Regions from separate parts of the Ensifer sp. YR511 genome, predicted to be linked through region 2. Evidence: predicted binding sites of a transcription regulator. Region 2 holds the regulator's gene; each other region holds the start of a gene.
What was found. Region 2 encodes LexA, which represses DNA repair genes until DNA is damaged. Its sites were predicted from a motif close to TGTTCNNNNTGTGTTCNG; they were not measured.
Positions count from the first base shown of each region.

Region 1: a site for LexA is predicted at 3,643-3,660, ahead of parE (DNA topoisomerase IV subunit B). Genes of this name have one in related genera too.
Region 3: a site for LexA is predicted at 3,418-3,435, ahead of radA (DNA repair protein RadA). Genes of this name have one in related genera too.
Region 4: a site for LexA is predicted at 3,839-3,856, ahead of BLU15_RS03765 (ribonuclease T2 family protein). Genes of this name have one in related genera too.

Region 1 covers NZ_FNGR01000005.1:291,454-298,793, reverse strand. Annotated here, with positions in the region: gene BLU15_RS12860 (SDR family oxidoreductase) at 1-246, shown strand, start outside; gene BLU15_RS12855 (hypothetical protein) at 262-675, opposite strand; gene BLU15_RS12850 (GNAT family N-acetyltransferase) at 896-1,363, shown strand; gene parE (DNA topoisomerase IV subunit B) at 1,463-3,523, opposite strand; gene BLU15_RS12840 (alpha/beta hydrolase) at 3,736-4,656, shown strand; gene BLU15_RS12835 (UbiA family prenyltransferase) at 4,784-6,226, shown strand; gene BLU15_RS12830 (FAD-binding oxidoreductase) at 6,223-7,340, shown strand, end outside.
Region 2 covers NZ_FNGR01000005.1:52,890-60,229, forward strand. Annotated here, with positions in the region: tRNA gene BLU15_RS11670 (tRNA-Ala) at 235-310, shown strand; gene BLU15_RS11680 (hypothetical protein) at 464-1,057, opposite strand; gene BLU15_RS11685 (hypothetical protein) at 1,184-1,816, opposite strand; gene BLU15_RS11690 (hypothetical protein) at 2,140-2,436, shown strand; gene lexA (transcriptional repressor LexA) at 2,673-3,395, shown strand; gene BLU15_RS11700 (hypothetical protein) at 3,484-3,825, opposite strand; tRNA gene BLU15_RS11705 (tRNA-Cys) at 4,023-4,096, opposite strand; gene BLU15_RS11710 (thermonuclease family protein) at 4,249-4,983, opposite strand; gene BLU15_RS11715 (hypothetical protein) at 5,206-5,499, opposite strand; tRNA gene BLU15_RS11720 (tRNA-Asn) at 5,659-5,733, shown strand; gene BLU15_RS11725 (cryptochrome/photolyase family protein) at 5,832-7,295, shown strand.
Region 3 covers NZ_FNGR01000002.1:235,239-242,578, forward strand. Annotated here, with positions in the region: gene BLU15_RS05625 (replicative DNA helicase) at 1-9, shown strand, start outside; gene BLU15_RS05630 (AzlD family protein) at 127-426, opposite strand; partial or broken gene BLU15_RS05635 (AzlC family ABC transporter permease) at 423-1,075, opposite strand; gene BLU15_RS05640 (AraC family transcriptional regulator) at 1,232-2,089, opposite strand; gene alr (alanine racemase) at 2,240-3,379, shown strand; gene radA (DNA repair protein RadA) at 3,529-4,932, shown strand; gene BLU15_RS05655 (CvpA family protein) at 5,057-5,680, shown strand; gene purF (amidophosphoribosyltransferase) at 5,826-7,313, shown strand; gene BLU15_RS05665 (SDR family NAD(P)-dependent oxidoreductase) at 7,326-7,340, shown strand, end outside.
Region 4 covers NZ_FNGR01000001.1:750,791-758,130, forward strand. Annotated here, with positions in the region: gene BLU15_RS03755 (ArsR/SmtB family transcription factor) at 1-565, opposite strand, end outside; gene ettA (energy-dependent translational throttle protein EttA) at 1,184-2,833, opposite strand; gene BLU15_RS03765 (ribonuclease T2 family protein) at 3,043-3,825, opposite strand; gene BLU15_RS03770 (alpha/beta fold hydrolase) at 4,012-4,947, shown strand; gene BLU15_RS03775 (DMT family transporter) at 4,959-5,912, shown strand; gene BLU15_RS03780 (thiamine pyrophosphate-binding protein) at 5,960-7,340, shown strand, end outside.

The DNA.
Region 1 (7,340 bases), 240 kb from region 2:
ACGGCCATCCTCCGGCGCAGGTTCCCTGAACATGCGGGCAGGCTTCCGAGGTTCGTGCTGCCCAATTGGCTGGCAGGGCTTGCCGCCCCCTTCGATGCGGGCCTGCGCCTCATCGTGCGCGAACTCGGGCATGACCCCCGCATTTCCAACGAAAAGGCGCGCCGTGTTCTCGGGTGGCAGCCGCGCTCTGCCGAAGAGGCCGTCGTGGCCTCGGCGAACAGCCTGATTTCGGCCGGCCTCGTCTGAGGCGTGCTTGGCGCGTCAGTCGGTAAAGCGGCGCGCGACCCAGGAATAGCCATCTTCGACATAGCGCACCGGCTTCGTGACGATGGTCTTCAGCTTCTCCCGATCGGGGATGGCGCCCGACAGGAAAGCCAGCGTGCGTTTCGGCAATCCTTGCTCGGGTTCCGGCTCCGCTGCCGGAACGGGCAGCGCCTGGTTCTGCTGGGCGCCCGGTGGCGGCGCGGGGATTTCGGCGACGCTGGGCGCCGAGCTCTCGCATACCGCAACGACGACCGGATAGTTCGCATTGGAAAACTTCGGCAGTTGCGCGTTCGAAGCCGTGTCGCACTGCGCGATCGATGGCCAACTGCCGTTGACCGTCGAGATGTACTGGCATTGGCTGACGTCGTGGTCGCAGCCGAGAATGGTCATGACTATCAGCGCCGCTTGCATCGCATTCCCATCGTCTTTGCAGGTTGTGGTGGATCAACCTATGCCTGCATGATTCTCCTCGAAATAGGGCGATGCTGCCGGCAGCGCGGAACAAATTGTTTCAGCCTGTTAGGCGGATTGATGGGGAGGCATACGAGCCTGCGCCATTTGACGTATTGGTCCGGGCGTAGGCCGGCGGTAGTTTGGCGCAAAACCATGCCTGAATGAAAAGGACGACCGATTGCCTGCCGTAATCATAGCCCAGGAGACGCCGCGCCAAGCTGAAGTTCTGCGTCTCCTGGAACTCTCTGACGCCTACGCCGCCTCGCTCTACCCCGCCGAGAGCAATCACATGGTCGATCTGTCGAACCTGGAAAAGCCGGAGGTATCGTTCTTCGTCGCACGGCGTGGCGGCGATACCATCGGCTGCTGCGCCCTGGTTGATGCCGGTGACGGGACTGCGGAAATCAAGCGCATGTTCGTCGATCCCGAGGCGAGGGGGCTGAGGGTCGGTAAGTTGTTGCTGCAGGCGCTGGAGGTGCGCGCGGCGCAACTCGGACTGGTGGCAATCCGCCTCGAAACAGGCATCTATCAGCCCGAAGCGATAGGCCTTTACAAGGCGGCCGGCTACGTCGAGCGCCCGCCGTTCGGGGGGTATCAGCCGGATCCGCTGAGCCTCTTCATGGAGAAGCCCGTTCACGTTGCGTAAGCTCGAGCGGCCTTCAAACCCTGAATACAGAAACGGCGGCCTGTGAGCCGCCGTTTCTGTATGGATTATTGTGATCCTGCTTGCCGGCAGAAAGCCGGCTCAGATGTCCAGGTTGTCCGCAAAGACAGCGCGCTCCTGGATGAAGCGGAAGCGGGCATCCGCCTTCGTGCCCATCAGGTTGTCGACCGCTTCGCGCGTGCCCTCGAAATCGACATCGTCGATCTCGACCTTGAGCAGCGTGCGGAACTTCGGATCCATTGTCGTTTCCTTGAGCTGCGCCGGCAGCATCTCACCGAGACCTTTGAAGCGGCCGATCTCGACCTTGCCGCGACCGGCAAACTCGGTGCGCATCAGCTCCTCGCGGTGCGCGTCGTCGCGGGCATAGAGCGTCCTTGCGCCCTGGCTGATGCGATAGAGCGGCGGCACGGCGAGATAGAGGTGACCGCCGCGGATCAGTTCGGGCATCTCCTGGTAGAAGAAGGTGATCAGCAGCGAGGCGATATGCGCGCCGTCGACGTCGGCGTCGGTCATGACGACGATGCGCTCGTAGCGCAGATCCTCTTCCCGGTACTTGCTGCGGGTGCCGCAGCCAAGCGCCTGGATGAGGTCGGCAATCTGCTGGTTGGCGCCGAGCTTTTCTCGACCAGCGCTCGCCACGTTGAGGATCTTGCCGCGCAAGGGCAGGATCGCCTGGTTGGCGCGGTTGCGCGCCTGCTTCGCCGAGCCGCCCGCCGAGTCCCCTTCGACGATGAAGAGTTCGGCGCCTTCAGCGGTGTTCTGCGAGCAGTCGGCAAGCTTGCCGGGCAGGCGCAGCTTGCGCACGGCCGTCTTGCGGTTGACTTCCTTTTCCTTGCGCCGGCGCACGCGCTCCTCGGCGCGCTCGACCACCCAGTCGAGCAGCTTGTCGGCCTCGGCCGGATTGTCGGTAAGGTAGTGGTCGAAGGGGTCACGCAGCGCATTTTCGACGATGCGTTGTGCTTCGACTGTCGCTAGCTTGTCCTTGGTCTGGCCGACGAATTCCGGTTCGCGGATGAACACGGACAGCATGCCGGCGGCCGAGATCATCACGTCATCCGTGGTGATGAGCGCTGCACGCTTGTTCTGCTTCAGCTCGGCATAGTTCTTCAGTCCCTTGGTCAGCGCGATGCGGAAGCCCGCCTCGTGCGTACCGCCCTCAGGCGTCGGAATGGTGTTGCAGTAGGAATGAACCTGCTGGTCGCCGCCATACCAGGTGACCGCCCATTCGAGCGAACCGTGACCGTTGGCCTTCTCCGATTTGCCGGCAAAGATCTCGCGGGTAACGGTGAATTCCTTGCCGAGCGTCGCCGCCAGATAGTCCTTCAGGCCGCCAGGGAAGTGAAAGACGGCCTTGTCCGGGATCTCCGAACCTTCCTGCAGCAATGACGGATCGCAGGACCAGCGGATCTCGACGCCACCGAAGAGATAGGCTTTCGAGCGCGCCATGCGGAAAAGCCGGCCGGGCTCGAAATGCGCGTGCGGTCCGAAAATATCCGGGTCCGGATGGAAGCGGACGCGCGTGCCGCGGCGATTGTGCACGTCGCCGAGTTCCTCGAGCCCGCCCTGCGGAATGCCTCGGGAGAAGCGCTGGCGATAGAGCTTGCGATTGCGGGCGACCTCGACTTCGAGCGCGTCGGAGAGTGCGTTGACGACGGAAACGCCGACGCCGTGCAAACCGCCCGAGGTCTCGTAGGCCTTGCCATCGAACTTGCCGCCGGCATGGAGCACCGTCATGACGACTTCGAGCGTCGACTTGCCGGGGAATTTCGGATGGTTTTCGACCGGGATGCCGCGGCCGTTGTCGGTGACTGTCAGGAACCCGTCCGCGTCGAGATGGACCTCGATGAAGTTCGCATGGCCGGCGACCGCTTCGTCCATCGAGTTGTCGATGACTTCGGCAAAGAGATGGTGCAGCGCCTTCTCGTCGGTGCCGCCGATATACATGCCCGGACGACGACGGACCGGCTCAAGGCCCTCGAGCACCTCGATCGCCGACGCATCGTAATCGCTGCCATCGCTGCCTTTCGGGGCAGGGCGCGGCTCTTCGCGCGCGATGGGGGCTGCAGCCACGGCCGGCTTGGCGCTCGGCTGTACGGCCTTCGGTTGCTCGGGCATTGAGAAGAGGTCGCTGTTGTCGTCCATGGGGCCGTTCGGATCGTTCCTGTCGTTCGGGAATGCCAGAGGCCATAGCAAGCCCCAGGCTCTGCCGCCATCCCCCGGCGGTCGAATCACCTGAATTCTGCCAGACTCTCACAGGATACGCGAACAAAAGGAGAATTTCTGGCGCCGGCCGCCGATGATTTTTCGCACGAACGGCCGTGTTTCGGGCCAAGTGTTGCTTTGCGGTGCGGCCAATGGCAAGGCTTGCGGCGAAAGAGGGAGCCCGTCATTTGGCCGTGTCCACAGTTGTTTTTCCGTTTCGTGCCTGCCTGTTCGCCCTAGCCTTGGCAATTGCCGCCTCGCCGGCAGAGGCGCAGACGCTCAAGCCCTACAAGGACGATCTGTTCTCCTATGCCAAGGTGCTCGACCAGGAGGATGGTGGTGACGACCTGACGGTCGACTACCAGGAACTGCGGGATATCAACGAACGCGACGAAATCCCGGAACGCCGGGTGAAGCGCGCCTATGTGTCGCTTGGCGTGAAGAACGAGCAGGTCAATGAAACGCTCGATATCGGTGGCCGCGCGCTCGACGTGACCCGTGTCGGCCCCGATCGCGGCGCCAGCTTCTCGGTCATCTTCATCCATGGCCGCGGCGGCGACCGTCGGCTCGGTGCCAACGACTTTTCCTTCGGTGGAAACTTCAACCGGCTGAAGAACCTCGCCGTCGCCAATGGCGGCGTCTATTACGCCCCGAGCGTCCGCTCCTTCGATACGGCAGGTGCCGCCGATATCGCCGGCCTGGTTCGATACGCGTCCGAACGTTCCGGAGGCCGTCCGGTCGTGCTCGCCTGCGCCTCGATGGGAAGCTTCATCTGCTGGGGTGTCTCGCGCGACGCCTCCGCCGTCGCAGCACTCTCCGGCATGATGGTCATGGGCGGCGTCAGTGATCCCGATTTTTCGAAGAGCGCTGCCTTCAAAGCGAAACTGCCGATCTTTTTCAGCCATGGCAGCCGCGACAGCGTTTACCCGGCCGAAAGCCAGAAGGCGCTTTACACCGCGCTCAAGTCGAAAGGCTATCCGACGCGCTTCGTGCTGTTTGAGACCGGATCGCATGGAACGCCTGTTCGCATGACCGATTGGAGCGATGCCCTGAACTGGATCGGCAGCCGCTAAGGCCACTCCTTCCTACTCGGCATTTGTTAACCAGCACGGCAATTTCCAGGCAGCGCTTCTTCCCGCGTTTCCACTCTGGAAAGTTGAAGGCGCCATGATGCCGGCAACTATGGCTGGGATGGACTTCATGGACGCGCGCACCGAGACACGGCACATACCGCTGTGTGTGGATCTGGACGGCACTTTGCTGGCCGCCGACACGCTGTGGGAAGGTGCTGCGATCATTCTGTTGCGCAATCCGCTCATGCTGTTTCCGATGCTGGTCTGGCTGGCAAAAGGTAAGGCACGGCTGAAGCACGAAGTGGCCCTTAGATCCGGCCGCCGTGCGGAAGACTGGCCTTATCGGCAGGCCGTCATCGACCGGCTCATGGAGGAAAAGAAGAGCGGGCGCGAACTCGTGCTCGTGACCGGCGCAGCACCGTCCGTTGCAAACGACATTGCCGCCCATGTCGGCATGTTCTCCTCGGTCATGCATTCGACCGACGCGCTCAACCTGACGAGCAGCAACAAGCGCCGGGCGCTGGTAGAGCGGTACGGCGACGGCGCCTTCGACTACATGGGCAACAGCCGTGACGATATCGCCGTCTTTGAGGTGGCACGCCGCGCGATCGTGGTCTCGCCCGATGCGGCCGCGGAAAAATGGCGTCGCAACCATGATGCCGAACGGCTCGATACCGGCAAGGTCAGCGCGCTTGCGCCGCTGAAGTCGATCCGCGTGCATCAATGGGCGAAAAACGTGCTCATCGGCGTGCCGATGATCCTCAACCACGAGGTGCTGCATTTCGATGCGATCGTCAGCGTCATCATCGCCTTCTTTGCCTTCAGCTTCCTCGCATCCGCCGTCTACGTCATCAACGATCTCTCGGACCTTGCCAACGATCGCCGCCATGCGAAGAAACGTTACCGGCCGCTCGCGAGCGGCCAGATGTCCGTGCCGACAGCGCTGGTGCTTGCAGGCTGCCTCATCATCGCGTCCGTGGCGCTGACCCTTCTGTTGCCCTGGAAGTTTGCCGGGGTGCTCGCCTTCTACGCCTGCGCGACGACGGCCTATACCTTCGTGCTGAAGCGCAAGCTGCTCGTCGACGTGTTCACGCTCGCCGGCCTCTACACCACACGCATCGTCGCTGGTGCGGCCGCGACCGGCACGGAACTGTCCTTCTGGCTGGTGTCCTTTGCGATCTTCTTCTTCCTGAGCCTCGCGCTGGTGAAGCGTTACGTCGAGCTGCACGAATTCGAGGACAAGGACGGTGGCAACGTGCCGGGGCGTGGCTATCTCGCTGTCGACTTCGAGATGGTCGGCCAGGCCGGCGTTGCCTCCGCCTTCACCTCGGCCCTGGTTCTGGCGCTCTACGTGCACAGCAAGGAACTGCAGGAGATGTACACCACGCCCTGGGCGTTGTGGCCACTCTGCCCGCTGGTGCTCTATATGTTGCTGCGCATCTGGATGCTTGCACGCCGCGGCATGCTGCATGAGGATCCGGTCGTCTTCATCATGCGCGACTGGCGCAGCCAACTGACCATGCTGATCGGCGCGCTGCTGATCCTATTTGGAGCCATCGGGCCGCAATGACCCTGCAAGACCATGAAAGCTGGGGCCGCATCGACAATCGCGTGCGGCCTGGAATTTCGCCTGACGACTATGAAGACCGGCTCGGCAGCCTTGAGTCCGAAGGCTATCTGCCTTTCGGCAACGGACGCAGCTACGGCGACAGCTGCCACAACGATCGCGGTATGCTGATCGAAAGCAACCTTCACGGCCGGATACTCGCCTTCGATCCCGGCACCGGGATGATGACCTGCGAAGCGGGGGTGACGCTGCGCCAGGTGCTGGAACGGGCGATCGAGCATCGCTTCTTCCTGCCGGTGACGCCTGGCACGGCCTTTGTCACCGTCGGCGGCGCGGTCGCCAACGACGTGCACGGCAAGAACCATCACGCGCGCGGCACCTTCGGCAATCACGTGACGCGTTTCACGCTGCTGCGCTCGACCGGCGAACGGCTGACCTGCTCGCCGGTCGAAAACCCGGAACTCTACGCCGCGACCATCGGCGGCATGGGGCTGACCGGACTGATCCTCACCGTCGATATCCAGTTGATGAAGGTGCCGTCGCCGCATGTGCAGCAGCACTCGATCCGTTTCGAGAACTTGGACCAATACTTTGCCCTCGTCGACGGCGTCGATGCCGAGCATGAATACTCCGTCGCCTGGATCGACCAGCTCGCAAAGGGATCTCGAATGGGCAGGGGGGTGCTGCTCGCCGGTGATCATGCCGATGGTTCCTGCGAACTGCCCGACATCCCCAAGGGATTGAAGCTGTCCGTGCCGTTTTCGCCGCCGTTCAACCTGCTCAACCGGGCAACGCTCAAAGGCTTCAACGAGTATTACTTCCGCAAGGTGAAGCCGGGCGAGACGGTGACGACCGTTCCCTGGACGTCTTATTTCTATCCGCTGGATGCGATCGGCGCCTGGAACCGGCTCTATGGCCCGCGCGGGCTCTACCAGCATCAGAGCGTCTATCCCGCTGAAAACGCACCGGAGATCACGGCCAAGCTCATGGAAACCGCCCGCCAGGCCGGCCATGCGTCGTTTCTGACGATCCTGAAGCGTTTCGCCGACATCGGCTCCCGGGGCATCCTGTCCTTCCCGCGTCCCGGTTTTACTTTGACGCTGGACTTCGCCAATCA
Region 2 (7,340 bases):
TGCTTGGCGTATACCGCCAACACTTCAACGTGGTTCACGTAGCGCCATCGTCAGGTTGCAGCGTAAACCCGCCGGCAGAGTTCGACAATGGGTGGAGTGCAGAAGCGGTTCAGAGACCGACCGCCTTCGGCGCCCGGCCGGATCGAACAACGCATATCGTGCAACGGCGTTCGAGCGGGCGCGCTGGCGCGCGTATTGACAGGATCGGCGCCGGTCGTGTTGACTGAATGCTACGGGGCCGTAGCTCAGTTGGGAGAGCGCCGCAATCGCACTGCGGAGGTCGAGGGTTCGACTCCCTTCGGCTCCACCAAAACGATCAGAAGGTGCCCGGTTGCCGAGGTATCGGAACAGCGGCTGATTTGTCATCAGCAGATCGCCAGTTCGAGTCTTTTCGGGGACACCACCATGCTAAGCCACCGTTCGGCCTTCGCGAAACGCTGCCCGATCCCGTGGCCACCTGTTTTCAGAGGCTGAACGGATCCCGCGCCGATCGCTTCTCGCTCGGTGCACTGAACGGGTCGGCTTTCTTCTCCTTGGACTTGCGGCCCTCGTCGGCGATAATCTCGTCGACCGCCCGCTGGCACTTCATCAGCTCGTCGGCCGCCGGGCCGGTGCCGCGCAGGCTGAGATTTGCGATGACGCGATCTTCAAACGCGATGGCCAAGGCCCGCTTGCGCACGAAGCCCGTCAGGAACTCGGCGTCGGTGACGTTCACGAACAGAAACTTTCCGCTCGCATCACCGGCAGCGGTCGCCGAAGCGCTCCAGGGATCGGTCTTGTCGAAGCGGAAGGTCAGGTCGTACTCTTTGCCGACCTCGAGCGACCTCCAGTCGTCGCTGGCGAAGCTCATATAGAGCGGCGACTCGGAGCCCTTGGGATAGAACCCAAGGCGCAAGGTGACCCCGCCGTCGAATACCGACGAGATGAAGCAGGAGCCCTCCATCGAGGTGTCGGAAGCAACGGTCCAGCCGTCGACATCCTTCCACTTGATGATTTCGGACTCCTCAGCCGCGGCCGATCCCGCGGCGATCAGACAGCTTACCAATCCGACCAGCAATCTACGCATGCAAAACCCCCGTTTGCCCGCATTTTGATAGGTCCCCGCATCGCTGTCGAGGGTGCCTAGCCGATCCCAGGCAATATTTTAGGAATATTCACCTCTCCGCGGCAAGCGGACTGCCCATCACATGGCGAAAGGATCTTTCGATGACTTGGTCTGGCCGCCGCCGGCAAAGGGATCGTTGTTCGGCGCATTGCCACCGGCGCCCGCAAAGGGATCGTTCGCCGCTCCCTGACCGCCATTCGGGATCAAGGCGCTCACCGCCTCCTGGCACTTGAACATCTCGCTTACCGCCTTCATCGAATCACGCAGGCTTAGGCTCGCGACGACGCGCCCCTCGAAGGCCAGCGCCAAGGTGTTCTTGCGAACGAATTCGGTAAAGAAGTCGGTGTTGGAAAAGTTGACGACAAGGGCCTTGGCGCCGGTCAGATCAACACCGAACGCAACGGCCGGCCACTGACGACCACGGTCGAGCTGCAAGGCAACATCGTATTCCCGCTGCGGCTCGATGGATTTCCATTCGGCATTGCCGATCGAAAGAAACGCCAGGTTCGTCGATCCCCGCGGATAAAAGCCGATACGAAGGATAGCGCCGGCGTCATAGCTCGTCGCCGCGTAACACGAGCCTCCCAGGGAAGGATCGGATCCCACCGTCCAGGCGTTGATCCGTTTCCAGATATTCGAACGCCCTTCTTCGGCAGACGCCGCTCCAGCCGTGAGCAACAGGCCGAGCACCACCAACGACAATCTATGCATGCAACCACCCCACTTTCCACGCAAAGTTATCTTTTTTTAGAGGCCTGTCGAGACGGCGAAGGCCCTTCCCCGCAGGGATTTTTGCGCGCCCCAGGCCCGATGCGAAAGCTGGCAGCTCCGATGCATTCTCCGCGCCGGTCCATGAAGAACGGCCGAGACGAGGTTGAGATGGAGCGGCTGGCGCAAATCAGCCACAGCCTGCGGGCAAAGAGCTGTTGAACATGGCAGAGTGATCGCCATGCTTGCTGGACTTCGGAACGAAAGCGCGGTTCACATCGTTTACCAACCCGTAGTCCCACCCCTTCATCAAGTGGACGATCACCGTGCTTGCCGCCCTGCTTCTCGCTTCGATAGTCGCATCGCCCAATATGCCTGACGTCAAGCTCAGTGCCGCGACGGTGGATGAACTCCAGACCGATTTCGAACGGGCCGTACCGTGCCATCAGATCGATGGACGCAATGTTTGGAAGGGCGCGCTCGCGTTCTACATCCAGTCCTTCGTTTATGACGGCGATACGCCCGTTGCGACCGATGCGGCCGACGCAGTGCTTCCGGAAGACAACAGCGCCGAGACGGTGAAGGAGTTCGAAGACGCCTGCTCGGCCTCGCAAGCGACTTAAGTCTCTCCGCGAAGAGAGCCGCGATTCGTTCGAATCACGCGCGCGACCGGCCTGCCCGGCGCTGTTTTGGGACGCAACCGTCGCCGAAAACCGCCCCGCTCCCGCAAAAGTGACCAATCGCCCCCCACAGAAGCAGCCAATTGCCTGAATTCACGGAATTTTAGGCACTTGCGGAACACATATGGAACAGATAGTGTCTGTTCTTGATTTGTTTCACGCCTCTGGAGCGACGTGCCATGCTGACCCGCAAGCAACAGGAATTGCTTCTGTTCATCCACGAACGCATGAAGGAGTCGGGCGTACCGCCGTCTTTCGATGAAATGAAGGATGCGCTCGACCTGGCGTCGAAGTCCGGCATTCACCGTTTGATCACGGCGCTCGAAGAGCGCGGGTTCATTCGCCGGTTGCCGAACCGGGCGCGCGCGCTCGAAGTCATCAAGCTTCCGGAAGCCTACGCCGCCGGCCAGCAACAGCCGCGCAGAGGCTTCTCGCCGAGCGTGATCGAGGGCAGCCTCGGAAAGCCGCCGGCCGCCGCTCCTGCCACGCCGAAGCCGGCGACGGTCGCCGAAAGCACGTCTGTTTCCGTCCCGGTGATGGGCCGCATCGCTGCCGGCGTGCCGATCTCGGCGATCCAGAACAACACCCATGACATTACCGTTCCGCTCGACATGATCGGCAGCGGCGAGCATTACGCCCTCGAAGTAAAGGGCGATTCGATGATCGAGGCCGGCATCTTCGATGGCGACACGGTGATCATCCGCAACGGCAACTCGGCCAATCCCGGCGACATCATCGTGGCGCTCGTGGACGACGAGGAAGCGACGCTGAAGCGCTTCCGTCGCAAGGGCGCGTCGATTGCGCTCGAAGCGGCCAACCCCGCCTACGAGACGCGCATTTTCGGACCGGATCGCGTGAAAATCCAGGGCAAGCTCGTCGGGCTGATCCGCCGCTACCATTGAATTCCAGGCAGAACGCCGAATCAAAAGAGCCTCGCCACTGAAAGTGGCGAGGCTCTTTCCATTTAAGGCGACCTGAAATCCAGATCGCTTATTCGTGGATCGTGTATTCGCCGAGTTCGCAGAGATCCTGCGTGTCCTCGGTCGTATCGAGGGCCGAGCCTTCCTCGAATTCGAATCGCATGTCGTATTTGCAGACGTCCCGCCCGTCGGCAATGGTGATCTCCATGCTCTCGCCGGGGTTCAGGACCTGCCGACCGAAAACATCGTCTTCCCATTCATTGACGCCGACCGGCGACGTATAGAAATTCGTCAGTACCGCGCCGGTGTTGTTCTTCAGCTGGAAAACCAGGTCGTCCGCGCGCGCCTCCATAGCGGTCGCCGCAAAACACGCCAACGCCGTCAGGATCAGTCTCTTTTTCATTGATGCCATTGCCTCCGTTCTTAATGTTGACGGACGCTACCGATGCGGTTGATCTCAGCGGAGTCATCGTTCCCCCTCTACCGAATTCACCGAAGCGATAAGATCCGACGGAGGCATAGGAGACGTGGCTTGCGCGGACGTGTCGCGAATTTTACCGCGCTGCCCTAAGGCAGAACGCCAAACCAAATTTAACGAGGTGAGATTTTTGGAGGCCTCGCCCGGAATTGAACCGGGGTACAAGGATTTGCAGTCCTCTGCGTCACCACTCCGCCACGAGGCCTCACAGCTCGGATAACCAAGCGTTGGCGCGGATTTAGAATGATTGCAGAAAAACCGCAAGAGGCATTTTCTGAAAAACGCGCCGTCGAATTGCAGGACGGATACTTTCCACAGAACGATCGACGATGTCCGCCGAGCGTCTCCCAGCTGATCTCAGCACCAGGGCGTCGGGCGCCCTTCCCACGGCCGCACGAGCCCCTCGGAAACGAGTACACGTCCAAGAGATTGGTCACCGCGGGTGACCAGGCGCAGTTTCTCGCCGGCCTTGGCATCTGATCGCCCTCCCGCCGAGATCAGCCTGAAGTCGCCTGCATTCAGCAATTCGCGCAGGCGCTGCTTGGCGTAGAAGCCGCGCGAACGCTCCTTGTCGCAGCTTGCCTGGCGGATTCGCGGTGCATCGACATCGGCGACGCGGATCGTCTCGCCATGGAAGACGAAGGTCGCGCCATCGATCACGCAGTTGTCGTTGCGAATGCCGCAAAAATAGAACTGATCGGTACGGATGGATGCCGTCTTCACCTCTTCATTCGGCCGCACGAGAGGGGTTGGCGGCGTGACGCCGACATTCACCGACGGCACCGGGGCGGCCAGGACAACCTTCGTCGCCGGGTTGGGCTTCGGATTTGGTTTGTGCCTATCCGCCTGCTGCGCAACGCGCTCCTGCGCTTCAGGAACCGCGCGCTGAGGCTTCGGCTTCGTTTCCGATCGCGATGCAAAGGCCATGACATCGGAAACCACCGGCCAGTGCCGCAACTCGGCGCGATGGTCGTGGGCCATGACGCCGCCAAGGGTGAGCGCTGCGGCCAGATACCACGGCGCCATGCCGCCCTGTTTGCTGGTGCTTCGGCCCGAACTGCGGCGTCGACGTTTCGTAGTGGCTTTGGCCATCGGTCCCCATCCTGATTCGAGACCGCATTATGCGTTTGATGGGTTGCCGAAAAGTTTTCGAGGGCACCCCAACAGAGGGGAAGACCGCGAGGAACCGGTCATTCGCCTGCGCGGCCACGGCCCTTGTTGAGAGATTCGGAATTGCTACGGGACGGCCGCGAGGAACCGAAAACTGCCGACCGCCCTGCCCTCGACAACAAGATCGTTAAATCGGCGTCCGCCTCAGGAGCCGTTCGAGGAGTTGGCCTTCCCGCGCCAGCGCGCCCACCAGACGGCCAGACGACGACGGCGGCGGCGAACCGAGGGAATGTCGTGGGAAAGCACGATCAGGCCCAACGGTATCATCCAGAAGCCCAGCACGGGCAAGAAACCGAGAAAACCACAAAACACCAGCAGCGAACCCAGCAGGATCCGCAGCAGGGGCGAGTCGGGCAACGCGATACGCCATTTTCCCAGCACGACTTGTCGTGTTTGCGGATCAATGCCGAAATGCGTCTGCTTCCTGTTTTTATTCATCATTCCCTATCCGGCGTGTTTTCCCACAATTGGGGACTTCTCCACAGCCTCGCAACGGAACTTGTCATTTTTTTTGAAAAAAGCGCTTGGCAAATCAGAAAAGCATGCGTATTAGCAGCCTCACTTCTGAAGCGCACAGCACAACAGCGGCGCGGATGATCCCTGGTAGCTCAGCGGTAGAGCATTCGACTGTTAATCGACAGGTCGCCGGTTCGAATCCGGCCCGGGGAGCCACTTTCTAAAAGAGCCATTTGCAGCGATGCGAATGGCTTTTTTTCATTTTGCACCTATGTTCTCCAAGTGATCAATCCCCAACCCCCCGATGGTTCTTTATGACAAAGGCCGCGGCGCCGCCCATCATCGTCTGGTTCCGCAAGGATCTCCGCCTGGCCGACAATCGCGCCCTCTCGGCTGCCGCCGGCGAGGCAGCCGTCATTCCCCTCTATATTCGCGAACCCGCCGACAGCGGCAACGGTCCGCTCGGGGCGGCGCAGGCGTGGTGGCTGCACCATTCGCTCGAGGCCTTGGGCGCAAGTCTCGCGCGGCACGCTTCTCGCCTCGTTCTTCGATCAGGCGCGCCGCTTGACGTGATTGTCGAGATTGCGCGCGCAAGCGGTGCGGAGCGCATCTACTGGAACCGGCGCTACGACCCGAACGGCATCGCCACGGATACCGCGCTCAAGAAGGCGCTGGCCGAGCGGGGAATCATCGCGGAGAGCTTTGCAGGACAATTGCTGCATGAGCCCATGCGGCTGCTGACGACGACGGGCGGCCCCTACCGCGTGTTCACGCCGTTCTGGCGCGCGCTCGAACTGAAAAACGAGCCAGCACCGCCGATCGACCGGCCGCACCATATCGCAGCCCCGGGAGCATGGCCGCGATCGGAACGCCTTGACGACTGGTCGCTGCTGCCGACGAAACCGGACTGGGCGGCGACATTCAGCGAGGTCTGGACGCCGGGCGAAGACGGTGCGGCCACCCGTCTCGAAGAATTCGTCGATGAGAAGCTCGACGCCTACAAACGCTGCCGCGACATTCCCGACGCGGATGGCACATCCCTGCTCTCGCCTCATCTCGCCTTTGGCGAAATTTCGCCGGCGCAGGCCTGGCATGCGGCAGCTGGGCCCCAGGCCGATAGCGGCGAAGGGGCGGCCACCTTCCGCAAGGAACTCGCCTGGCGCGAATTCTCCTATCATCTGCTGTTTCATTATCCTGAGCTTGGCCGCCGCAACCTCGACCGTCGATTCGACCGCTTCCACTGGCTGAACGACGAGGACGATTTTACTCGATGGACCAGAGGGCTCACCGGATACCCGATCGTCGATGCCGGCATGCGCCAGCTATGGCGCCACGGCTACATGCACAATCGCGTTCGCATGATTGTCGCCTCCTTTCTCATCAAGGACCTGCTCGTCGACTGGCGCAAGGGAGAAGCCTGGTTCCGTGACACGCTGGTCGACGCGGATCCGGCCAACAATGCCGCAAGCTGGCAATGGGTCGCCGGATCGGGCGCGGACGCCGCACCGTTCTTCCGCATCTTCAACCCGCTCCTGCAAGGGGAGAAATTCGATCCCGACGGTCTCTATGTGAAGCGCTTCGTGCCAGAGCTGGAGCGCCTCCACCCGCGCTATGTCCATCGCCCCTTTGCAGCGCCCGCCACGACCCTTGCCGAAGCCGGCATCGAACTCGGCACGACCTACCCGAAACCGATCGTCGACCATGCCCTTGCCCGCGATCGGGCACTGGCAGCCTTCCGGCAGATCACAAGCGCACCGGGAGTTTCCGAGGAGACGTAGAGCCTCCGGTAGAATTCCTCAGTTGGCGTCTCGCCCGATTGCGGC
Region 3 (7,340 bases), on a different contig from region 2:
GAACACTAGGGTTCCGTGGGGGCGGCCGGAGCGGGCTGGGAAAAATGTTTGCGGTTTCCCAGCCCGCTCTCAATCTCAAATGGCACGTGCCTTTTGGCTGAAGCGCGCCGCGCCAGCACAAACCTCTCAGAACACGAGGCGCAGCAGCGCTACCGAGACGACACCGACGGCGACCGATACCAGGAGCGGCAGCCGTATGGCGGCCACGGCCGTCGCGGCAGCGGCGATCGTTTCCGCCGGGCCGGTCACGAAGGCCGTCGGCGCGATAACCGCCATCAGCACGGCCGGCGGTATCGCCTCCAGTGCGCGCTTCTGGCTTTCCCCGATCGTCACATACCGGATCAGCACGAGACCGCCGATGCGGGTCGCGATCGTCGCAGCCGCCATGGCGACGATGGCAAGCAGTGTATTTGGATCGACGGTCATGCATGGGCCTCCTTGCGTGCACCGGAGAGAAGCGCGACCACGACCCCGGCCGCAGCCCCGGCAGCGATGTACCAGACACCTGGCAGCAACTGATGCGTGAGCACGGCAGCACAAGCGCTAGCCGCCAGAACGGCACCCGTCTCCCGTCCTTTCCAGAACCCCATGACCAGCACGATGAAGACGGCGGGAACGCAAAGTCGAGGCCGGTAACCTTCGGATCGCCCAGGAATGCCCCAAGCAACGCGCCCGCAAGGCTCGTCAGCACCCAAAGGCAGTAGAAAGGCACCGCAAGGCCCGCATACCAGGCAGGCGTCAGCTTGCCGTTGCTCGCCCGCATCTCGGCCATGGCCCAGATCTCGTCGGCCAGAAGCAGCATCGAGGCATAGCGCGCCGGGCCGGAGAAACTGTCGAGCTTGCCGCCGATCGAAGCGCTCATCAGCACATGGCGGATGTTGACGAGCAGTGCCGAAAAGCCAAGCGCCGCCCAGGACGCCGGATGCGTCCAGATATCCATCGCGACGAACTGGGACCCGCCGGCAAAGACCAGCGCGCTCATCAGCGCCACCTCGGCCGGCGCAAGTCCCTTGCTCGCCGCCACCGCACCGAACACGAGGCCGACCGGCATGACCGCGACGATCAGCGGCGTCATAGCAACGGCCGCGGCCCGAAATTCCTGGAACGCACTTCTTTCCTGCAACGTCCACGTCTCCATTCGCGCGATGCGCCGCCCTTCCACACAGGCGCGCGATCGCAATTGCCCGAGTGTTCTAGGACTCGGGCTGCGGATCGTCTTGAACGAAAGTGATCAGCCGGCGCGGAAGGCCCCAGGGGTGACGCCGGTGCGCGCCTTGAAATGACGGCTGAAATGCGCCTGGTCGGCAAAACCGCATTGATAGGCTGCGTCCACCGCCGACCAGCCGTGCCGCAGCAGTGTCTTTGCCGCCCGCACGCGCTTGTCGGTCAGGAACGCATGCGGGGTGATGTGGAACTCCTTGCGGAACGCGCGGATGAGGTGGGCGCGGCTGAGGCCGGCGACCTTCGCCAGTTCCTCGAGCCCGATGTCCTCGGCATAGTTTTCCGCCAGGAAGTCGCGCGCCCGGTGAACGGCCGATTGCTCGCGCGTTTCGATCGGCGTGATGATCGTGCTGCCGTGGCGCTCGAACATCGCGGCAAGCACCGCGAACATTTTTTCCTCCGCCTCGAGCGTCGCCCCCGACACTTCGAGCGTGCGGTGGGCCTGATGGAAGGAAAGAGCCAGGTCCGGCGCCTGCAAAACACGCTTGGAGAAGGATGGCGTGCCCTTGAAAGCGCGTCCGGTGACATCCTCGATGATGCTCACCAGCAGTTCGGCGCTCGGATAGACCATGCGATAGCGATAGCCGCTGCCGCCCGGATGACCGTCGTGAATTTCGTCGGGATTGATCAGATAAAAGTATCCGGGGCCGGCCTCCGAACGCTCGCCCTTGATCTTGCTGATCTGCGAGCCGGCCTCGATGGCGCCGATGCTGAAGGTTTCGTGCGCGTGCGGCGCAAATTCATGGGTGATGAAGGTCGCCGTCAGACATTCCATGCCCATGAAGCGGGAATCCCGCCAGAAGCGCGTGCGCTCGGCGCCCTCTATCGGCATGACATCGATGGCTTCTTCCTGCGAAATTGTCTGCATGGCAAAACCATAGTGCGCCTGCGCGGCTGCGTCTTGCACAAAAGTGCTCGTTTGCCTGGTCCATCCGCGAGGGCGCTACGACAGGGGAATATTTGCGACGCTCTGCGCTTGGCTGTATTGATCCTGGATCATCCACGCAGAGTGCCCGGCATGCTTCCTCCAGACTTCCTTTCCGCTTCCAACCGGCTCACGATCGATCTTGGCGCGCTTGTCGACAACTGGCGGGCCATGAACAAGCGCTCCGGCAAGGCGCGTGCCGCAGCCGTCCTCAAGGCGGATGCCTATGGCATCGGCATCGCGCAGGCGGCCCCTGCCCTCTATGCGGCCGGCGCCCGCGATTTCTTTGTCGCCAATGCCGAGGAAGGCGCAGCACTCCGTCCGCTTGCACCGGACGGCCGGATCTACATTCTCGCCGGGATGTGGCCGGGCAACGAGGCGCTGTTCTTCGACAACGATCTGGTGCCGGTCATCAACTCGGACGAGCAGCTGGCGGTGTTCATGGCCGCCCTTTCCGAGCGTGGCGACCACCCTTGCGTGCTGCATGTGGATACCGGCATGAACCGGCTCGGCCTTACGGTCGAGCAGGCCGTTGCGCTTGCGACAGACCCGGCGCGGCCGGCAAGCTTTTCGCCGGTGCTGATCATGAGCCATCTCGTCAGCGCCGACGATCCGGACCATCGGCTGAATGGCCTTCAACTCCGTCGCTTCCATGAGGTGTCGACTGCCTATGAAGGGGTCGATGCGAGCCTTGCCAACTCCGGCGGCGTCTTCCTCGGGCCCGACTATCATTTCGACCTGACCCGGCCGGGCATCGCCGTCTATGGCGGCGAGGCGGTGAACGACATCCCCAACCCGATGAAGCCGGTGGTGACCGCCGAAGCACGGATCATCCAGGTGCGCGACGTGGCCGCCGGCGGCACCGCGAGCTATGGCGCCTCTGCCCGCTTCGACCGCGACAGTCGCATCGCCACGGTGGCTGTGGGATATGCCGATGGCTATCACCGTTCCGTGTCCGGCGGCGGCGTCACGCTCAGGCAGGCAACGCCATCAGGGGCCTTCGGTTTCCTGCACGGCCAGAAGGTCCCGCATGTCGGGCGCGTCACCATGGACCTCAGTCTCTTCGACGTCACGGACCTTCCTGAAAGCGCGGTACGACCGGGTGATTACATCGAGCTCTTCGGCCGGCACATCGCCATCGACGATGTCGCGCGCGCCGGAGGGACGATCGGCTACGAGATGCTGACCAGCCTCGGCCGCCGCTATATCAGGCACTATATCGACAGCGTCTGACGCGCTCCTTCAGCTCATTTTTCGGTCATTCTTGCAGAAATTCACCTTTTGTTCCGCACTTTGCGGCATTATGTGACGATACAGGTGATTCTTTGCCGCCGACGTCCCCTCGCGACGTAGGCGGTCTCACATTCCGAAAGTCGATGCCGATGGCGAAAGCGCGTACCCAATTCATCTGCCAGAACTGCGGCACGATCCACACTCGCTGGGTGGGAAAATGCGAAGGCTGCGGCGAGTGGAACACGATCATCGAGGACGACCCGACGGCGGGCATCGGCGGCGGTCCGTCGCGCGCGCCGAAGAAGGGACGCCCGGTGGCGCTCACCACGCTCTCGGGCGAGATCGAAGACGCGCCACGCATCCAGACAGGCATCTCGGAACTCGACCGGGTGACCGGAGGCGGCTTCGTGCGCGGATCGGCGCTGCTCGTCGGCGGCGATCCCGGTATCGGCAAGTCGACGGTGCTGATGCAGGCAGCGGCAGCGCTCTCGCGCCGCAAGCATCGCGTCATCTATGTCTCGGGCGAAGAGGCTGTGGCGCAGGTGCGTCTTCGCGCCCAGCGGCTGGGGGCTGCCGACAGCGATGTGCTGCTCGCTGCTGAGACCAACGTCGAGGACATTCTGGCGACGCTGTCGGAAGGCAAGCGCCCGGATCTCGTGATCATCGATTCGATCCAGACGCTCTGGAGCGACATCGTCGATTCCGCGCCGGGCACGGTGACCCAGGTTCGCACCGGCGTGCAGGCGATGATCCGCTTTGCCAAGCAGACGGGAACCGCCGTCGTGCTCGTCGGCCATGTGACCAAGGAGGGCCAGATCGCCGGTCCGCGCGTCGTCGAGCATATGGTCGACGCCGTGCTCTATTTCGAAGGCGACCGCGGCCATCACTATCGTATCCTGCGCACCGTCAAGAACCGCTTCGGCCCGACGGACGAGATCGGCGTGTTCGAAATGTCGGACAAGGGCCTGCGCGAGGTCGCCAACCCGTCGGAACTGTTTCTCGGCGAACGCAACGAGAAATCGCCGGGCGCCGCCGTCTTTGCCGGCATGGAAGGCACCCGCCCGGTTCTCGTCGAAGTGCAGGCGCTGGTCGCCCCGACTTCGCTCGGCACGCCGAGACGCGCCATCGTCGGCTGGGATTCCGCACGGCTCTCGATGATCCTTGCCGTGCTGGAAGCCCATTGCGGCGTGCGGCTCGGCCAGCACGACGTCTATCTCAACATCGCCGGTGGCTACCGCATTTCCGAGCCGGCGGCCGATCTAGCTGTGGCTTCCGCACTGGTTTCATCGCTTGCCGGGCTTGCCCTTCCGGCGGATTGCGTCTATTTCGGCGAAGTCAGCTTGTCGGGTGCCATCCGGCCGGTTGCGCATACCGCACAACGCCTTAAGGAAGCCGAGAAGCTCGGGTTCTCCCAGGCGGTCCTGCCGTCCGCTTCGACCGAACTGCCGAAAAACGGCAATGGCCGCTGGAGCGAGATGGAAAGCCTGCCCGATCTGGTGGCGCGCATCGCGGGGTCGCGAAACGCGCTGAGACCGGTGGAGGACGAAGACTGAAAGATGCGGATGCCGCAGGCCGCCCTTTAAGGGCCGCAAACAGGCTGCAAATGCCCTGAACTCAGGGCCGATGGCGGATAGGCTTGAGGAGACCCGGACGAACCGGGTCCGGAGTAAGGACAAAATGCCCATTACAATTCTCGACGGTATCGTTCTCGGCGTCGCCCTGTTTTCCGCAATCCTGGCCATGGTTCGAGGCTTCTCGCGCGAGGTGCTTTCGGTCGCGAGCTGGGTGGGTGCGGCGGCTGCCGCCTACTTCCTCTACCCGCATCTCCTGCCCTACGCGAAGCAGTATACCAACAGCGACACGGTCGCGATGATCGGATCGGCGGCGGTGATCTTCCTGATCGCGCTGATCATCATCTCCTTCATCACCATGCGGATCGCCGATTTCATCATCGACAGCCGCATCGGCGCGCTCGACCGCACGCTCGGCTTCCTGTTCGGCGCTGCCCGCGGCATCCTTTTGGTCGTCGTCGCCATGCTGTTCTTCAACTGGCTCGTCGCTCCGCAGCAGCAGCCGACTTGGGTCACCCAGGCCAAGTCGAAGCCGCTGCTCGACAATCTCGGCAACAAGCTGATCGCGCTTTTGCCCGAAGAAGCCGACGCCACCATTCTCGATCGCCTGCGCGGCAAGGACACAACCGGCGAAGGCGAAGGCGAAGCGCCGGCAACGACGCCCGGCCAGGCACCTGCGACGACGCCGGACCAGGCGCCCGCCGACGACGCCCCGGCCACCAACGGCTGAGACAGGAACGATTTGCCGACAAAGCCCGCCCCGCGGGCTTTGTCCTTTTGGGGAATAACGCTTGCAGCCGTTTTCAGCTAAGATTGCTTGAAGACGGCGGGCCTGATCACGATATGCGCACCGGTACGGAGCAAAGGCGACTGTGATGACCGATAGATCCATCGAAATCCACGATGAACTCGAAGGCGATGAGCTGCACGAAGAGTGCGGCGTCTTCGGCATACTGGGGCACTCGGACGCGGCGGCGCTGACGGCGCTGGGCCTTCATGCGCTCCAGCATCGCGGCCAGGAAGCAGCCGGCATCGTCACCTTTGACGGCAAGCAGTTCTGCACCGAGAAGCGCATGGGCCTCGTCGGCGACCACTACACGGATCCGGCGACGCTGGCGAAACTGCCGGGCTTCATGTCGATCGGCCACACCCGCTACTCGACGACGGGCGAAGTGGCGCTGCGCAACGTGCAGCCGCTCTTTGCCGAACTCGAAGTCGGTGGCATTGCGGTCGCCCATAACGGCAATTTCACCAACGGCCTCACGCTTCGCCGGCAGCTGATCGCCGACGGCGCCATCTGTCAGTCGACGTCCGACACCGAAGTCGTGCTGCACCTGATCGCCCGTTCCAAGCAGGCGTCCTCTTCCGACCGCTTCATCGATGCCATCCGCCAGATGGAAGGCGGCTATTCGATGCTGGCGATGACGCGCACGAAGCTGATCGCCGCACGTGATCCGATCGGCATCCGTCCGCTCGTGATGGGCGAACTCGACGGCAAGCCGATCTTCTGCTCCGAGACCTGCGCACTCGACATCATCGGCGCGACCTATGTCCGCGACGTCGAGAACGGCGAAGTCATCATCTGCGAGATCCAGCCCGACGGTTCGATCACCATCGACGCGCGCAAGCCGGAGGTTTCGCAGCCCGAGCGTCTTTGCCTGTTCGAGTATGTCTACTTCGCCCGGCCGGACTCGGTCGTCGGCGGCCGCAGCATCTATGTGTCGCGCAAGAACATGGGCATCAACCTCGCCAAGGAAGCGCCGGTCGAGGCCGACGTCGTGGTTCCCGTGCCGGACGGCGGCACGCCGGCCGCCCTCGGCTATGCCCAGCAGAGTGGCATCCCCTTCGAATACGGTATCATCCGCAACCACTATGTCGGCCGCACCTTCATCGAGCCGACGCAGCAGATCCGCGCCTTCGGCGTCAAGCTCAAGCATTCCGCCAATCGCGCGATGATCGAGGGCAAACGCATCATCCTCGTCGATGATTCGATCGTGCGCGGCACGACGTCGGTAAAGATCGTGCAGATGATGCGCGAGGCCGGTGCGCGCGAAGTGCATGTGCGCGTCGCGAGCCCGATGATCTTCCATCCGGACTTCTACGGCATCGACACGCCGGACCGCGACAAGCTGCTCGCCAACCAGCATGCGGACCTCGCCTCCATGTGCCGCTACATCGGCGCGGACTCGCTCGAGTTCCTGTCGATCGACGGTCTTTATGAGGCGGTCGGCGGCGAAAAGCGCGATCCGAAGTCGCCGCAGTTCACCGACCACTATTTCACCGGGGACTATCCGACCCGCCTTCTCGACCAGGAAGGCGCCAGCAATGTCCGCAAACTCTCGGTTCTCGCCAGCAACGGATAATCAGACAGAAAAATGACGATCGATCTC
Region 4 (7,340 bases), on a different contig from region 2:
CGCGGCTGGCGTCGACACCGATACCACGACGATAGAGGCCCTCGAACAGCTGCAGGATGCGGCCTGTGCCGGTGCCGAGATCGAGCAAGCTTTCGACCGGCTCGTCGCCCACCATTTCGCGCAGCTTCGCCTCGACGTCACGCTCGCTGACATGCAGGCGGCGAAGCTCGTCCCAGCCGGCGGCGTTGCGGCTGAAATAGGCCTGCGCCTTCTCCGAGCGCGCCTTCTTCAAGGTGGTGAGCCGGGCTGCATCACGCGCCAACACCGCGTCGTCGACGGAGGCGGAGGCCAGCATCGCCCGCACGAGCCCGACCCGGGCACCGTCCTGACGGAGGCGGAAATAGGCCCAGGCGCCCTCCTGGTAGCGGTCGATCAGCTCGACCTCCGCCAGCAGCTTCAGATGCCTGGAAATGCGTGGCTGCGATTGACCGAGAATTTCGGTAAGATCGGTGACGGTCAGATCGCCGGCGGCGAGAAGCGCGACGAGACGCATGCGGGTCGGCTCGCCCGCCGCCTTCAGCACGTCCACCAACGCATCCAGACCCAGTTCTCTCTGCAGAGCCATAGCGATCCCCATCAACACATAAAGATATGTTTATGTGATTTGCGGTGGTGACGCAAGCGGATTTGCGCGGAGAGGCCAAACAATGGCGCCGGCGGAACAGATGCGTGTGTATGGACGCCATGCGCCACAAACGATGTCTCACAAACGATGTCTCGGGCGGCACGTCAGAAGACCTGCGAAGGCCCCTCTAATAGGCCGACTTCACGACCCGAATGAGGGCAGCCCCACCCAACCGAGACAAACCCGGCGCCCTTCCCGGTGTTGGGACGCCACCCTATCCGCGTCTCTGCCGCCCCAGGCACGCGTCATCCGCCAGCCCATCTCGCCGCAGCGATAGACAAACCTGCAAACGCCCGTTCGCGCCCGCCATCGGGACGGCAACCGCAGAGCTGATCGCTACGCCGACCCCTGGAGCGTCCCGCACGTTCATCCCCCGCGCGGGCACAGCGATAAACAGACCCTGGCGCGCAACCGAGCGACAGCTGGTCTTCGCCTCAGGTCAGGAGACAAAGGAAAACGGGCGAAGCCTGCGCCTCGCCCGTTCCTAGAACAAATGTTGCAGCGCCCGCTTCAACGGACGCAGCAAGGTCCAGCGCCGCGATATGGCGGCGGCTGAAATCAGCGCGTCAGGCGCTTGTAGGTGACGCGCTTCGGGTTGACCGAGTCCGGGCCGAGGCGGCGGATCTTGTCCTTCTCGTAGTCTTCGAAGTTGCCTTCAAACCACTCGACCTGGCTGTCTCCTTCAAAGGCGAGGATGTGCGTGGCAAGGCGGTCGAGGAACATGCGGTCGTGGCTGATGATAACGGCGCAACCGGCGAAGTTTTCGAGCGCGATTTCGAGCGCTGCCAGCGTCTCGGTGTCGAGGTCGTTGGTCGGTTCGTCGAGCAGCAGCACGTTGCCGCCGTTCTTCAGCATCTTGGCGAGGTGAACGCGGTTGCGCTGACCGCCCGAGAGGTTGCCGACCTTCTGCTGCTGGTCGCCGCCCTTGAAGTTGAAGGTCGAGCAATAGGCGCGCGAGTTCATCTCGTGCTTGCCGAGCTTGATGACTTCAGCACCGCCGGAGATTTCTTCCCAGACGGTCTTGTTGCCGTCGAGCGCGTCGCGGCTCTGGTCGACATAGCCGAGGTGCACGGTATCACCGATGCGGATCGAGCCGCTGTCGGGCTGTTCCTGGCCGGTGATCATGCGGAAGAGCGTCGTCTTACCGGCGCCGTTAGGGCCGATGATGCCGACGATGCCGCCCGGCGGCAGCTTCAGCGACAGGCCGTCGATCAACAGGCGATCGCCATAGCCCTTGGTGACGCCTTCCATCTCGATGACCACCTGGCCGAGACGTTCGCCGACCGGGATGATGATCTGCGCGTCGCCGGGACGCTGGTTTTCCGCCGCGTTGACCAGTTCGTCATAGGAGCGGATACGCGCCTTGGACTTGGCCTGACGAGCCTTGGGGCTGGATGCAATCCATTCCTGTTCGCGAGCGATCGCCTTCTGGCGGGACGCCTCTTCGCGACCTTCCTGCTGCATGCGCTTGGCCTTCGCAACCAGGTAGGCCGAGTAGTTGCCCTCGTAGGGAATGCTGCGGCCGCGGTCGAGCTCGAGGATCCAGCCGGTGACGTTGTCGAGGAAGTAACGGTCGTGGGTGATCATCAGCACGGCGCCCGGATACTCGCGCAGGTGCTTTTCGAGCCAGGCGATCGTCTCGGCGTCGAGGTGGTTGGTCGGTTCGTCGAGGAGCAGCAGGTCCGGCTGCGAGAGCAGCAGCTTGCAGAGCGCGACACGACGCTTTTCACCGCCCGACAGGTTGGTGACTTCCGCGTCGCCCGGCGGGCAGCGCAGCGCTTCCATGGCCATTTCGACCTGACTTTCCAGATCCCAGAGGTTCTGGCTGTCGATGATATCCTGGAGCTTGGCGCCCTCTTCCGCCGTCTCGTCGGAATAGTTCATCATCAGTTCGTTGTAGCGGTCGACGATCGCCTTCTTCTTGGCGACGCCTTCCATGGCGTTTTCAAGCACCGTCTTCGTCGGATCGAGCTGCGGCTCCTGCGGCAGGTATCCGACGGTCGCACCTTCGGCCACCCAGGCCTCGCCGGTGAATTCCTTGTCGAGGCCGGCCATGATGCGCAGAACCGTCGACTTACCGGCGCCGTTCGGGCCGAGGATACCGATCTTGGCATCCGGGTAGAACGACAGATGAACGTTCTCGAGAACCTTCTTCGCGCCGTAGGACTTATTAAGCCCGGCCATATGGTAGATGAACTGACGTGCCATGAGGGAATGCTCCGCAGGGATAAGGAAATTTGCCCGCTATGTAGGCGAATTATAGGAAGGGGGCAATGATCAAAGGCATCCGCCCCCGCCCTATCCCAAAACGAACATCCCCATCGGAACGCCCGGCAGGCTCTCCCGGAAGGCGCCTAAAGCCGGCGCGGTCAAGGCCGCACCATAAGGTGCTGCCATGGCCGACCGGGCGAAACGCCCTACCCGCGACCGGCAGTATCGGCGATACCCTTGGCGCATTTGAACTCGGTCGTGCCTGCGGCCTGGATCAGCGGCCCGAGGCTCGCAGCCTTCATGACATCGCCCGTGAGCCCGATCGTCAGCCCGGTGATGATGCTGCGGCCTTGCACGGTCTGGCAGCGCATGCGCACCCGGTCGCCGGCTCCAGCGCCAAAACTCTGGTCGAAGGCCTGCTTGATCGCCGCCTCATCGAGTTCCGCACCCACACGCTGGCGGAAAAGTGCCCCGACCGCCGAGCGGTTGAGCTCTTCCAGCATGCGCAGCTGTACCGAGAAATAGTCGTCGACCGAGCCGCTCTGGCAGATGCCGCTTCGCAGCCACTGGTGCCGGTCGAGACCGGATTGCACCCCGGGCATGGCGATAAGCAGCCGCGCCGCGGTGTCGTCGGCCATGGCAAGCTTCGGCAGCTCTAGCCAGCTGCCCTTGCGGTCGGTTGCCCGCGCTTCTGCCGCGACCCCGCAATAGCTCTTGCGCAGCGGCCACAGGCCATGCAGCGAGAGGTTGGTGGCATCGAAGCGTTCCGCCGTCTGGCTCTCGCATTCCTTGCGTTGCGGCCGCGTCTCGCAGAAACCTGGCTGCCAGCTGACCGCCAGTACGTAGTCGGTGCGGCTGGTTGAACTCGCCGGCGGAGCACCCTTGGATGCGTCTTCACCGGCAGCAAAGGCGCCGGAACCAAGCAACAGCGTCAGCGCTGCCAGGATGCCCGCCACAGAACCTGATATCGCTTTACAAAAACGGACCATGATATCCTCCCGCAAAAACAAAACGGGAACAAATATCGCCCAAAACGGGAAAATTGCAACCCCTAATGTAATGCACCGTCAAATCGCTTGTGACCTCATGCGCAACGATCAACAAGCGGCGATTGCCTTTGCCACGCAAATCGATTTGAAATCTCAAAGGTCTGTCGATTGCTTCCGGGAGTAGAGATGTTCGGGCAGGTGAAGACGCATCAGAGCCCGACCGGTGCCAGCTTGAGCTGGCGGCATTTTCCGGCAACCACAGAAGCCCGCGGCATCCTTCTCGTCAGCCATGGCCTTGCCGAGCATTCCGGCCGATATGCCCGCTTTGCCGAGGCGATGGCCGGCCACGGCTTCCATGTCTATGCCCACGACCATCGCGGCCACGGCGCGACGCAGGCGCCTGACGCCCAGCTTGGGATGTTCGCAAGCCGCGACGGCCTCGACAAGATATTCGCGGACATCCGGGCAGTGCGGGAGATTGCGACCACCGCCCATCCGGGCTTGCCGGTCATCCTCTTCGGCCATTCCATGGGTGGACTGATCGCGCTCAATGCCGCCGAAACCGATCCCGGCCTCTACGATGCGCTTGCCGTCTGGAACTCCAACTTCCGGCCGGGCCTTGCCGGCCGTGGCGGACAGGTGATCCTGAAGATCGAAAAGGCGCTCAAAGGGTCTGACGTGCCGAGCCCGCTTCTGACCAAGCTCACCTTCGGCATGTGGGGCGGCGCCATCAAGGATCGCAAGACCGATCTCGACTGGCTGTCGCGCGACGATGCCGAGGTCGCCAAATATGCCGCCGACCCGCTCTGCGGCTTCGATGCGACGGTCTCGCTCTGGCTCGATCTTTTCCGCCTGTCCTTCGATGGCGCCCGGCCCGACCGGCTGGCGCGGCTCCGGAAAAACCTGCCCATTCATCTCGTCGGCGGCAGCGCTGACCCGTCGACCGAGATGGGCAACGCCGTCCGCTGGCTTGGCACGAAGATGAAAGCCGCCGGTCTCAGCGACGTTAGCGTCACCGTCTATGACGGCATGCGCCACGAAACACTGAACGAACTCGGCCGGGACGAGGCGACGGCCGACTTTGCCGCCTGGTGCCTGCGCGCCGTCGCAGGGCGGCGCTGACCGGAAATATCATGGCCGACATGTCGCTTCCTAAGATCGCCGCCGACCACAACCGCATCTCCTTCGGGCTGACGCTGATGGTGATCTCGGTGCTTCTGTCGCCGCTGATCGACATCTTCGCCAAGCTCGCGATCGCCACCGTTCCCTCGGCCGAAATCACCGCCGTGCGCTTTCTGCTGCAGGTCGTCTTCATCCTGCCGATCGTGCTCTTCCGCGGCAGCCTGTTTGATCTCACCTGGAAGAAGACCGGGCTGCACGCGTTGCGCGGCGGTCTGCTGGTCGTGACCATGCTCTCCTTCATTACCACGCTGAAGGTCATGGAAGTCGCCGACGCGATCGCGATCTTCTTCGTCGAGCCGATCATCCTCACGATCCTTGGCAGCATCTTCCTGAAGGAGACGATCGGCTGGCGGCGCTACACCGCCTGCGGCGTCGGCTTCTTCGGCGCGCTGCTCGTCATCCAGCCGAGCATGCAGGAGGTCGGCTGGATCGCCCTTCTGCCTGTTGTGGCCGCCTTTGGCCTTGCCGTTTTCCTGCTCGTCACCCGCATGGTCGCGCAAAATGAGGACCCCTGGTCGATGCAGTTTCACGCCGGCGTCTGGGGCGCGCTCTTCTGTCTCGTGCTGCTTTATTTCGGCGAAGGCACCGGTTCCGGCATCTTCGATCCGGTCTGGCCAGAAGGGTACACCTGGTATTACCTGCTCGGCGTCGGCGTCACCGCCACCATTTCAGGCGTGCTCGGCGTCTATGCCTATCGCGCCGCCCCGGCCTCGGTGCTGGCGCCGCTGCAGTATCTCGAAATCGTTTCGGCCACGATCTTCGGCTGGCTCGTCTTCGGCGACCTGCCCGACGCGCTGAAGTGGTTCGGCATCGCCATCATCATCGGCTCCGGCCTCTACATCATCTGGCGCGAGCGCCGCGTGCACAAGGACACGAGCGTCGCTCCGGTGTCGCCAGCCATCTGACAACAAAGCCATCTGAAAACAAAAGAAAGACCATCGGGAGGAATATCATGAAAACTGGAGGTCAGCTCATCGTTGACGCGCTCGTCGCCAACGGGGTGAAGCGCATCGCCTGCGTGCCGGGGGAAAGCTATCTCGCCGTGCTCGACGCGCTCTACGACACCGACATCGACGTGCTCGTCTGCCGCCAGGAAGGCGGGGCCGCGATGATGGCGGATGCCTGGGGGCGGCTGACCGGCGAGCCCGGCATCTGCATGGTGACCCGCGGCCCTGGCGCGACCAACGCTTCCGCCGGCCTCCATGTCGCCAAGCAGGATTCGATCCCGATGATCCTCTTCATCGGCCAGGTGCAGAGCGAAGCGCGCGAGCGCGAGGCCTTCCAGGAGATCGAATACCGCCGCGCCTTCACCGAGGTCGCCAAATGGGTGGGCGAGATCGACGATCCCGCCCGCATTCCGGAATTCGTCACCCGCGCCTTCGCGGTCGCCACGTCCGGCCGCCCCGGCCCTGTCGTGCTGACGCTCCCCGAGGACATGCTGACCCGCAGCGCCGAGGCGCCCGCCGCCAAACCCTACCAGCCGGTCGAGGGTCATCCAGGTCCGGCGCAGATGAAGCGGCTCGGCGAAATGCTGAGCAACGCCAAGCGCCCGATCGCCGTCCTCGGCGGCACTCGCTGGACAGCGGAAAGCGTTGCTGAATTCCAGCGCTTCGCTGAACGCTGGAAGCTGCCGGTCGGGTGCTCCTTCCGTCGCCAGATGCTGTTTGATCACCTGCACCCGATGTACGCCGGCGACGTCGGCATCGGCATCAACCCCGCTCTGGCAAAAGAGGTCAAGGAAGCGGATCTCATCCTGCTTATCGGCGGCCGCTTCTCGGAAATGCCCTCGTCCGGCTATACGTTGATGGATAGCCCCTACCCGCGCCAGACGCTGGTCCATGTGCATCCTGACAGTTCCGAGCTCGGCCGCGTCTACCGTCCGGAGTTGGCGATTGCCGCCAGCCCGCGCGACTTCGTCGCCGCGCTCGAAAGCCTTGCACCGCCGAGCGAACCGAGCTGGTCCGTACGCACCGAGACCATGCACGCCGCCTATCTCAAGTGGTCGACCCCGCCGGAAACCGGACCGGGCGCGGTGCAGATGGGGCCGATCATGAACTGGATCGAGGCGAACGTGCCGGAGGATACGATCTTCACCAACGGCGCCGGCAACTACGCCACCTGGGTGCATCGCTTCCACCGCTTCCGCCGCTACGCCACACAGGCAGCCCCGGCTTCGGGCTCAATGGGTTACGGCCTGCCGGCTGCGGTCGCCGCGAAGCAATTACATCCGGATCGCGAAGTCATCTGCTTTGCCGGGGATGGCTGCTTCCTGATGCACGGCCAGGAATTCGCAACCGCCGTGCGCTACCGCCTGCCGATCATCACCGTCGTCG